DNA from 2 places in the Roseibium algicola genome. Region 2 is predicted to be linked to the other one. Evidence: predicted binding sites of a transcription regulator. Region 2 holds the regulator's gene; the other holds the start of a gene.
The links. Region 2 encodes PhoB, which activates phosphate uptake and scavenging genes when phosphate is short. Its sites were predicted from a motif close to TGTCATNNANCTGTCAT; they were not measured.
Positions count from the first base shown of each region.

Region 1: a site for PhoB is predicted at 1,636-1,652, ahead of B0E33_RS12805 (NAD-glutamate dehydrogenase). Genes of this name have one in related genera too.

Region 1 covers NZ_CP019630.1:2,745,842-2,751,606, reverse strand. The annotation lists gene argC (N-acetyl-gamma-glutamyl-phosphate reductase) at 1-918, opposite strand, end outside; gene B0E33_RS12810 (peroxidase-related enzyme) at 1,058-1,624, opposite strand; gene B0E33_RS12805 (NAD-glutamate dehydrogenase) at 1,732-5,765, shown strand, end outside.
Region 2 covers NZ_CP019630.1:1,139,025-1,144,789, forward strand. The annotation lists gene B0E33_RS05350 (aspartate aminotransferase family protein) at 1-1,117, opposite strand, end outside; gene B0E33_RS05355 (GcrA family cell cycle regulator) at 1,559-2,095, shown strand; gene phoB (phosphate regulon transcriptional regulator PhoB) at 2,422-3,123, opposite strand; gene phoU (phosphate signaling complex protein PhoU) at 3,204-3,899, opposite strand; gene pstB (phosphate ABC transporter ATP-binding protein PstB) at 3,931-4,692, opposite strand; gene pstA (phosphate ABC transporter permease PstA) at 4,740-5,765, opposite strand, start outside.

The sequences.
Region 1 (5,765 bases), 1.6 Mb from region 2:
GAGCATCAGATTGAGGTTCTGGACGGCAGCGCCGGACGCGCCCTTGCCCAGGTTGTCGTAGACGGCAACGATCGCGGCCTGCGCCCTGGCGTCATTTGCAAAGACGTGCAGATGCAGCTTGTTGGTGTCGTTGAGCGCCTGCGGGTTGAGGCTGTCGGATTTCTCGAGCGCTTCCAGCGGTGCGACCTCGACAAAACCGCCGGGTGCCGAAGCGAAATGATCGGCGATCGCCGCATGCAGCTGCTCGCCCGTCGGCACCTTGGCAAGGCCTGCCAGGTTCAACGGAACCACCGTCAGCATGCCCTTGTAGAAATCGCCGACGGTCGGAGTGAACAGTGGAGCTGCGTCGAGCAACCCGTATTCCGTCATTTCCGGAAGGTGCTTGTGATTGAACCCGAGCGCGTACGGCGCAAACGAATTTGCGCTGGTTCCGGCGGCTTCGTAATCGGCAATCATGCCCTTGCCACCACCGGAATACCCGGAGATGCCGAAATAGGTCAGGTTGAAGTCCGACGGCAGCAGCTCCGCGGTGATCAGCGGACGAACCGCGGCGATCAGGCCTTGCGGCCAGCAGCCCGGATTGGCAACGCGCATGGCTGCGGCGATGATATCGGCCTGGTCGAGGTCCATTTCGGCAAAGCCGTAGGCCCAGCCCTCGGCAACCCGGTGGGCGCTGGAAGCGTCAATCACACGGGTGGTGTCGTTCTCGATCAGGGCAACGCTTTCCTTGGCCGCCGCATCCGGCAGGCAAAGAATGGCAATATCGGCCTTGTTGAGGTAGTCGGCCCGGGCTGCCGGATCCTTCCGGCTTTCGTCCGGAATGGAAATCAGCTCAAGGTCGCGGCGCATGGCAAGGCGCTCGCGGATCTGCAGACCCGTCGTACCGGCTTCACCATCAATAAACACGCGCGCAACCATCGCCCGTTCCTCTCCCTCTCGTGATTGCCGCCAGTTTCGAACCCCAGGGCCCGAAAGCCGTCAGGCAGATCGGTGCAAAATCGCAAGCGTCATACACCCAATCGCGCGGCTTGTCACCGCCGCGCGACGCTCCGTTATCTCAACGGGCCCTTGAGTGATACTCATCATTCGGGCGCATGTCGGACGCCGCAGCCACCCTGTTTGACATGTTGAAGAAGCCCGTTACCGAGGCGATGTCCCAGATGTCGCGATCCGTAAACCCGACATCACGCAGGGCTTGCCGGTCGCTTTCCACGATTTCCGCCGGCTTCTCCGTCAACTTGACGGCGAAGTCGAGCATCGCCCGCTGCTTTGGCGAAAGATCCGCAACGCGGTAGTTCATCACCATCAGTTCCCCCAGCACGGGGTCCCCGGAAAGCTCGCGCACCGCAGCACCATGAGCCGTCAGACAATAAAAACAGCGGTTGACCGCTGATACCGCAACGGCAATCATCTCTCTCTCGAGCTTGGAGAGTGTACATTCGCCCAGCATGAGGTCGTTGTACATGTCGGTGAAGGCGCGCAGCTTCGTTTCGTCGAACGCATATGCCTTGAGGACGTTGGGAACGAGACCCAGCTTCTCCTGGCACAAGTCGAAATAAGCCTGTGTCTTTTCACTCAATGTTACATTTGAATCGATTTGCAAGGCCGTGACTTTACTTGACAATTTGCTCCTCCCGTCATGAAACCGTTTATGTCGCTGAAATATGAACTTAAGTCTTAGAACGAGCGAGCGACAGAGCCAAACCATACGATCGCCTAAGGGGATGGAAAATGCCGGACAAACACGACGTCGAGAAACTCAAACTCATCGACGCGGTCCAAGCAACCTTGAATCAGGAAGATCCGGCTCTCGCCGAGTTTTCCCGCGCCTTTTATGACCGGGGCGCAGCGGAAGACCTCGTGGCCTACACCGCGGAAGAGCTGACCGGCTTTGCCCGGGACGCCTGGCAGGATTTCCAGAACCACGAACTCGGCACGCATCGTGTCAGCATCGCCGATCCGGCGTTCAAGGCCCAGGGCAGCAAGGTCAAGGGCGTCTCGATTATCGAGATCGTCAACGACAACATGCCCTTCCTGGTCGATTCCGTCATGGACGAGCTGCAGGAAAGCAAGATCGAAGTGCATCTGGTCCTGCACCCGATCTTCATCGTGGAACGGGATGACAACGGCAAACTGACAAGCGCCACGGCCCGCAAGAAACCACCGAAGCGGACCGACCGGCAGGAAAGCCTCATCCATATCCACGTGACACGGATTGATTCGCCCGAAGCCCGCGCAGCCCTCAAGGCGCGGCTCGACAAGGTTCTGTCCGATGTCCGCGCCGTCGTATCGGACTTCAAGCCGATGCAGGAACGCCTGGCGGAGGCCATCGACACCTACAAGACCACGCAAATTCCCGGCAGCAGCGACGAGTTGTGGGAAGCAATCCACTTCCTGGAGTGGATGGAGAACGACAACTTCATTTTCCTCGGCATGCGCGAATACATGTTCGAAGGCGGCGTCGAGGAGGGCGAGCTTTCCCCCCATGAGGGTACGGGTCTCGGCCTCTTGTCCGACCCGGATGTGCGCGTTCTCCGCCGCGGCACGGAGTTCGTGCAGATCACGCCGGAAATTCGCGAGTTCCTGAAGAAACCCGAACCGCTGATCATTGCCAAGGCCAACGTGAAAAGCACCGTGCACCGGCGCGTGCACATGGATTACGTCGGCGCCAAGCTTTATGACGACGAAGGCAACATGAACGGCGAGCTGCGCATTGTCGGCCTGTTCGCCTCGACCGCCTATACCGAACCGACCAGCACCATCCCGTTCCTGCGCCGCAAGGTTGCCAGCGTTCTGGCCCGCGCCGGCTACGGGTCGGAAAGCCATTCCGGTCGCGCCCTCCGCAACGTTCTGGAAGCTTTCCCGCGTGACGAGCTGTTCCAGATCGAACGGGAGCGCCTGTTCGACTTTTCCATCGCCATCCTGCAGCTGGACGAGCGCCCGCGCATTCGCGTGCTGTCCCGCCCGGACAAGTTCGACCGCTATGTCTCCATTCTGGTCTTCGTCCCGCGTGACCGCTATTCCACCGAAGTTCGCCTGAACGTCGGCACCTATCTGGCCTCGGTCTATGAAGGACGCGTGTCGGCCTGGTACGTTACCTATCCAGAAGGTCCGCTGGCGCGGGTTCACTACATCATCGGCCGCGATCGCGGGGAAACGCCGACGCCCCAGCAGGAAGAGTTGGAGGCCGCCGTTGCCGACATGGTGCGCACCTGGTCCGACAGCGTGCGCGACGCGCTCAAGGACGAATTCGCACCCTCGCAGGCCCGCAAGCTGGCCGACCGCTACGCGCTTTCGTTTCATGGCGGCTACAAGGAAGTCTACAACGCCCAGTCCGCGCTGTTCGACATCGTCAAGCTGGAAACCCTGTCCGACAAGAACGACACCACCATCACGTTCCACCGCCAGGCAGGCACCAGGGACAGCCGCCTGTCGCTGAAGGTCTATCACCGCGGTTCGCCGATCCCGCTGTCCGCGCGCGTGCCGCTCCTGGAAAACATGGGCTTCCGCGTGATCAACGAGCGGACCTACCGCGTCACGCCGGCCGATGCCCCCTTGTCCTACCTGCACGAAATGACGCTGGAATCGCGCAGCGGCGAAGACATCGTCTTTTCCGATCAGCTGCAACCCCGGCTGGAAAGCATGTTCATGGCAGTCTGGACCGGGCTGGCGGAAGACGACGGCTATAACCGCCTGGTGCTGACGGCGGAGCTTGCCTGGCGCGACGTGGCAGTGATCCGCGCGCTGTCGAGATACCTGCGCCAGGCCGGTATCCGCTTTTCCGAAGACTATATGTGGTCCACGCTCAACAACTACCCGAAGATCGCGGCCAAACTGGTGGAACTGTTCCACCTGCGCTTCAACCCGGATGTCACCGAAAAAGACAGGGACCTCGGCACGGAACGGCTGGAAAGCGAACTGACCGCCGATCTGGAGGACGTCGCCAGCCTTGACGACGACCGCATCCTGCGCCGGTTCCAGAACACGATTGAATCGATCCTGCGCACGAACTTCTACCAGCTCGACAAGAAGGGGCAGCCCAAACCGACCTTTGCCTTCAAGATCGACAGCCGCCAGATCGACGACCTGCCGCAACCGCGTCCGTTCCGGGAAATCTTCGTCTACAGCCCCCGCGTGGAAGGCGTTCACCTGCGTTTCGGCATGGTTGCCCGTGGCGGCCTGCGCTGGTCTGACCGGCCGCAGGACTTCCGTACCGAGGTCCTCGGCCTGGTGAAGGCACAGCAGGTGAAGAACGCAGTGATCGTCCCGGTCGGTGCCAAGGGTGGTTTCGTGCCCAAGAACCTGCCGCCGATGAGCGATCGCGATGCCTGGTTCAAGGAAGGCACGGAAAGCTACAAGATCTTCATCAACGCCCTTCTGGACGTGACCGACAACCTCGGCGAGGACAACATCCTGCCGCCGGAGCGCGTGCAGCGCTATGACGGTGACGACCCCTATCTGGTGGTGGCAGCCGACAAGGGCACGGCCACTTTCTCCGATACGGCCAACGGCATTTCGGAAGGAAGGCACTTCTGGCTGGGCGACGCCTTCGCCTCCGGCGGGTCCGCCGGCTACGATCACAAGAAGATGGGCATCACCGCACGCGGCGCCTGGGAAGCGGTCAAGCGGCACTTCCGCGAGATGAACCGGGATATCCAGACCCAGCCCTTCACGGCGGCCGGTGTCGGCGACATGTCCGGCGACGTCTTCGGCAACGGCATGTTGCTGTCGAAGGCAACCAGACTGATCGCCGCCTTCGATCACCGCGACATCTTCATTGATCCGGATCCGGACCCGGCAAAGACCTGGGAAGAGCGCAAGCGGATGTTCGACCTCGGCCGCTCGTCCTGGAAGGACTACAACACCGACCTGATTTCCAAGGGTGGCGGCATCTTCTCGCGCCAGCTGAAGTCCATTCCGCTTTCACCGGAAATGCAGTCCCTGCTCAACCTGAACAAGGGCAGCGCAACGCCGCAGGAAGTGATGACCGCCATCTTGAAGATGGAAGTCGACCTGCTGTGGTTCGGCGGTATCGGCACTTATATTCGCGCCAAGTCCGAGACGGACGCCGATGTGGGCGATCGCGCCAATGACCCGATCCGCATCACCGCATCGGAAATCGGCGCAAAGGTGATCGGCGAAGGTGCCAACCTCGGCCTGACCCAGCTCGCCCGTATCGAGTTCAACAAGAAGGGTGGACGCTGCAACTCCGATGCGATCGACAATTCCGCCGGGGTGAACTCCTCGGACATGGAGGTCAACATCAAGATCGCCCTCGGCGCCGCGGTGAAATCCGGCAAGCTGACCATCGAGCAGCGCAACGAACTTCTGGCCGAAATGACCGACGAGGTCGCCGAACTCGTGTTGCGGAACAACTACCTGCAGACCCTGGCCATCTCCATGACCGAACTGCGCGGCATGGAAGACTTCGGCTACCAGGTGCGCATGATGCGCCAGCTGGAACAGGCAGGCCTTCTGGACCGGGTGGTTGAACAGCTGCCGGACGAGGCAACACTCGACGAGATGCGCAAGGCCGGGCTGCTGCTGACCCGCGCCGAACTGGGCGTGCTGCTGGCCTATGCCAAGATCACGCTTTACGACGCGCTGCTGGAAAGCTCGGTTCCGGACGACGATTATCTGGCGCGCGAACTGTTCCGCTATTTCCCGGACCAGATGGCCGACACCTACAAGGACGAGATCAGCGGCCACCGCCTGCGGCGTGAAATCATCGCCACGATGCTGGCCAACTCGATGATCAACCGGGG
Region 2 (5,765 bases):
CTTCGCTCATGGTCAGCGGCGGCATGATGCGCACCACGTTATCGCCGGCAGGAACTGCCAGCAGACCGGCTTCACGGGCTGCAAGCACATAATCTGCTACCGGCACCACGCATTTCAGACCGAGCATCAGGCCGTTGCCGCGTACTTCGGCCAGAACGTCCGGATGGCCGTCCACCAGTCCGGCCAGCTTCTGCTTGAAGCTGAGCCCCTTCTGACGGACACCTTCCAGGAACCCGTCTTCCAGAACGACGTCCAGAACGGCATTGCCGACTGCCATGGCCAGCGGATTGCCGCCAAAGGTGGTGCCGTGGGTCCCGGGGGACAGCGCCGCTGCCGTTTCTGCCGTTGCAAGACATGCGCCCATCGGGAACCCGCCGCCAATACCCTTGGCGATTGCCATCAGGTCCGGTTCCACGCCCGTCCACTGGTGAGCGAACAGCTTGCCGGTCCGTCCGACACCGGTCTGGATCTCGTCGAAAATCAGCAGAATGCCGTTGTCATCACAGATCTTGCGCAGCGCACGCAGGAAATCGGCCGGAATTTCGCGGATACCGCCTTCGCCCTGCACGGGCTCGATCGCGATCGCGGCCGTTTGCGGTCCGATGGCATCTTTCAGCGCATCCAGGTCTCCTGCCGGCACCTGGTCGAAACCCGGAGCCTTCGGGCCAAAGCCTTCAAGATATTTCGCCTGGCCGCCAGCCGCGATGGTCGCGATGGTCCGGCCATGGAAGGCGCCTTCGAAGGTCACGATGTGGAACCGCTCGGGGTTGCCGTTGTCATAATGATAACGGCGCGCGCATTTGATGGCAGCTTCCATCGCTTCCGCGCCGGAATTCACGAACAGCACCTTGTCGGCAAAGGTTTCCGCGCACAGGCGCTGCGCCAGCCGTTCGCCATCCGGGATCTGGTGCAGGTTAGAGGTATGCCACAGCTTGGCTGCCTGATCCTGCAATGCCTTGACCAGATGCGGATGGGCATGACCGAGTGCGTTGACCGCGATGCCGGAACCGCAATCGAGGAATCGTCGGCCATCGGTGGTAACCAGCCAGACGCCTTCCCCATGATCGAAAGACAGGTTCGATCTTGCGTAATTTCCGAATAGTGCAGTCGCGGACATAACCTCGTTTGTCTCCTTTAAACGCCCCTGCTGTCCCCTGCGTCGCCCCGACGCCGGGCCGTCACCTTGAAAAGATGCCGAAGGGCCAAAACGCAACGTGCCGCCCCGATGAGGCGGCACGCAGCGGCTTTCTTATACACTGCCGGTACCATGCACTGTCAATGGAAATGGCGCACAAGACATTTCATGTGCCGCGGAGGGCGGATTTCATAAAATTCTCAATGACCTCGCCATAATTGGGGAAAAGTCGTTTCATCCCCAACTGGTTTGGGTCGAGTGGTTGCCTGACAAATTAACGTTATTGTAACCTCTCAGCAATCAGACACGAGATCTCGTGAGGCAAATCACCAAGAGGCACTAGATCTGCCAGCATTAAGCGTGCTTGCGCATGCTTAACACGGGGTTAATGGCCGCAGGACGGTCAAACTAAAGGGTGCGGCAATGAGTTGGACAAACGAACGAGTTGAGCTTCTCAAAAAGCTTTGGGGCGACGGCTTGAGCGCAAGCCAGATCGCAGGCGAACTGGGTGGTGTTACCCGTAACGCCGTGATCGGCAAGGTGCACCGCCTTGGCCTGTCCGGCCGCGCCAAGTCCACCTCTTCAAGCGCCAAGCCGCGCCGGCCGCGCACCGCAGCTCCTGCAACGGGTGCAGCGCCGAAGAAACCGACGACGTCACATCCGCAGTCGATCGGCGCGACGGCCCTTAAAGCAGACATCTCGCCTGCACCAGTGGTGGCCCCCAAGCCGCGCGTAGAGCCGATTGCAGAGCTCGTTCCGATCTCGCAGCGGGCTACCATCCTGACGCTGACCGAGCGGACCTGCAAATGGCCGATTGGCGACCCGGCGACCGACGACTTTTACTTCTGCGGCCGCCAGTCCGATGCCGGCGTCCCCTACTGCGCTCATCACTGCAAGATCGCGTATCAGCCGGTCGCCGACCGCCGCCGCGATCGCAAGACGATGGCTCAGGCAGGCTGATAGCCTCGCACCTAACCAATTCATGAGAAAGCCCGCCATCTGGCGGGCTTTTTTTTGTTTGGGCCTTCCATTGACCAGATGCCCGACCCCGACCAGTGACCTCCCACGGCTTGTTCTTGGCACCGATCCATGTCGTTTCCGTTCCATCAAATCAAACCTTGTTTGACCGCTCCGCCACGACAGGGACCGCAGGATCAGCCCCGACACCGACACATCTGATGGGGTGGTCGCAGAAGAGAACCTTGTTCCGCGAAAGGCACATAACCGCTGAGAAACAAAAAGCCCGCTTGAAAGCGGGCTCCTTAATTCCATTCTGCAAGTTGCGCTCAGGCAGTGGCAGAGGTGAACTGGTCATTGAAGGCGTATCCGGCACCACGGACGGTACGGATAGGATCCTTCGCCTTGCCCTTGTTCAGAGCCTTGCGCAAGCGACCGACGTGAACATCGACAGTGCGTTCGTCCACGTAGACATCGTGACCCCAGACCCCATCCAGCAGTTGTTCGCGGGAGAAGACACGGCCAGGCGATGTCATCAGGAATTCCAGCAGGCGGAATTCCGTCGGCCCCAGGTGTATTTCCTTGGTGTTGCGGCGAACGCGGTGCGTTTCGCGATCCAGTTCGATATCGCCGGATCGCAACATGCTGGACACCACTTCCGGACTTGCCCGGCGCAGGATGGCGCGCACGCGGGCCATCAATTCCGGTACCGAGAAGGGCTTGACCACGTAGTCGTCGGCACCGGTCGACAGGCCGCGGATGCGCTCTGCTTCCTCACCGCGTGCCGTCAGCATGATGACCGGCAGGCGCTCGGTGTCTTCGCGCGCCCGCAGGCGGCGGCACAGTTCAATTCCGGACAGGCCCGGCAGCATCCAGTCGAGCAGCAACAGATCCGGCAGGCTTTCCCGCAGGCGGATTTCCGCCTCGTCACCCCGGACACAGGACTCGACCGAGTACCCTTCCGCTTCCAAATTGTATCTCAATAGAAGGCTGAGCGGTTCTTCGTCTTCAACGATGAGCACCTTCGGCATACATCTCGCTCCAATTACCGCAACCGGCGCCGAAGCGCCGGCCGTTAAGATCTTCTGCAAATCCGACGATTACCGGCGGGTCAGACCGCGCCTGTTTCGTCGACCTTTGCCCGGTCTTCCGGCAAACGCTCGCCAGTGACCATGTAGTAGACGTTCTCGGCGATGTTCGTGGCGTGATCGCCGATGCGCTCGATGTTCTTTGCGCAGAACAAGAGATGGACGCACTGGGTAATGACCCGCGGGTCTTCCATCATGTAGGTCAGGAGTTCGCGAAAGATCGACGTGTAGATCGCGTCGACCTCGGCGTCGGCTTCCTGAACCCGGCGGGCGGCTTCCGCATCCTTGCGGGCGTAGGCATCCAGCACCTGCTTGAGCTGCGAAAGAGCAAGTTCCGTCATGTGCTCCACACCGATCGCGAGCTTCTTGGACTGCAAGTCGCTGTCGATGGCGATGACGCGCTTGGCAACGTTCTTGGCAAGATCGCCAACACGCTCCAGGTCATTGGCAATGCGCGTTGCGGCGGTGATTTCACGCAGGTCCTGCCCCATCGGCTGGCGGCGGACGATCAGCTCGATCAGCTTCACTTCAAGTTCGTTGTAAAGGCTGTCCAGACGGACATCGCCCTTGATCGTCGCCTTGGCAAGCTCCAGATCCTGCGACACCAGCGCGGACACCGCATCGGCGAAAGCCTTTTCGGCAATACCACCCATTTCGGCAACCTTGCCGGCCATGGCCGTCAGTTCGTCATCGTAAGCCGAGACTGTATGTTCAGACATCCTGTGTCCCCTTCAGAAACCTAAAAAATGCTTAGCCGAAGCGGCCCGTAATATAGTCCTGCGTACGCTTGTCCTTCGGATTGGTAAAGATGTCCTCCGTCAGACCTTCCTCCACCAGAACACCCAGGTGGAAGAACGCGGTTCGCTGAGACACACGGGCAGCCTGCTGCATCGAGTGGGTCACGATCACGATGGTGAAGTTTTCCCGCAGTTCGTCGATCAGCTCTTCCACCTTCGCGGTCGCGATGGGGTCAAGCGCCGAGCACGGTTCGTCCATCAGGATCACTTCCGGGCTGACGGCAATCGCACGGGCAATGCACAGACGCTGCTGCTGACCGCCCGACATGCCGGTGCCCGGCTCGTCCAGACGGTTCTTGACTTCTTCCCAAAGCCCGGCCTTCTGCAGGCTGGAGGCTACGATTTCATCAAGCTCGGACTTGTTGCGGGCCAGACCATGGATCCGCGGACCATACGCAATGTTGTCGTAGATCGACTTGGGAAACGGGTTCGGCTTCTGGAAAACCATGCCGACCTTGGCACGCAGCTGTACGGGATCGACCTTGGGATCGTAGATGTCCTCACCGTCGATCTTGATCGACCCTTCCACACGGCAGATGTCGATGGTGTCGTTCATGCGGTTGATCGTCCGCAGGAACGTCGACTTGCCACATCCGGAGGGACCGATGAAGGCAGTCACGGACCGCGGCTGGATCTCGATGTCCACGTCCTTGATGGCGTGGGTATCGCCATAATAGACCTGCACCTTGTTCGCGGAAATTTTGCTGTCGGTCATGGTTTTCGCCTGTTCAAAATTCGGCATCTCGTTCATCGGAGCAATCCTTACCAGCGGCGTTCAAACCTGCGGCGCAGGATGATAGCGATAATGTTCATGGTCATGAGGAAGACCAGCAGCACGATGATCCCGCCCCAAGCGCGTTCATAGAAAGCCGGGTCGGCGCGTTTCGCCCACTCGTAGATCTGGGCCGGCATGGCCGAGTTCGGAGAGAAGAAACCGGCAGCCACACCGTCCGGGAAATTGGAGGCGATGAAACCGACCATCCCGATCAGCAGCAGCGGAGCGGTTTCCCCAAGCGCCTGTGCCAGACCGATGATCGTGCCGGTCAGAATGCCAGGCATTGCCAGCGGCAGGACATGGTGGAAGATCGACTGCATCTTGGAGGCGCCAATACCAAGGGCCGCATCGCGGATGCTCGGCGGAACGGCCTTCAAGGAGGCGCGGGTGGAGATGATGATCGTCGGAAGTGTCATCAGCGTCAGCACCAGGCCACCGACCAGCGGTGCGGATTGCGGCAGATGCATGAACTGGATGAAGACCGCCAGACCGAGAATACCGAACACGATGGAGGGAACGGCGGCCAGGTTGGAGATATTCACCTCGATCAGATCGGTGAACTTGTTCTGCGGAGCGAACTCTTCCAGGTAGATGGAAGCGGCCACGCCGATCGGCAGCGACAGGAACAGCACCACCAGCATCATGAACAGCGACCCGATCATGGACGCCCCGATGCCGGCCTGCTCCGGACGGCTGTCGGAAGCATCGGTTCCGGTGATGAAGGCCCAGTTGAAGCGCTTCTCCAGAATGCCGGCGGACTGCATCTGGTCAGCCAGATCCAGGTGTGCGGCGTCCAGGTTCTTGTCTTCGGCAAGATCCTCGCGCTTGACGCGGCCCTTCAGGTAGCCGTCGACACGGGATGAGGCGATCAGCTCGAAGGTTACCGTCGTGCCGATCTTGTCCGGGTTGGCAAGTGCATAGTCACGAACCGTCGCGGCAGCCCCTGAGGAGAACAGCTTCTGCAGGTCCTTTGCCGACATGTCGGTGGTGATATTGAGGCCGGCAAGTTCCTT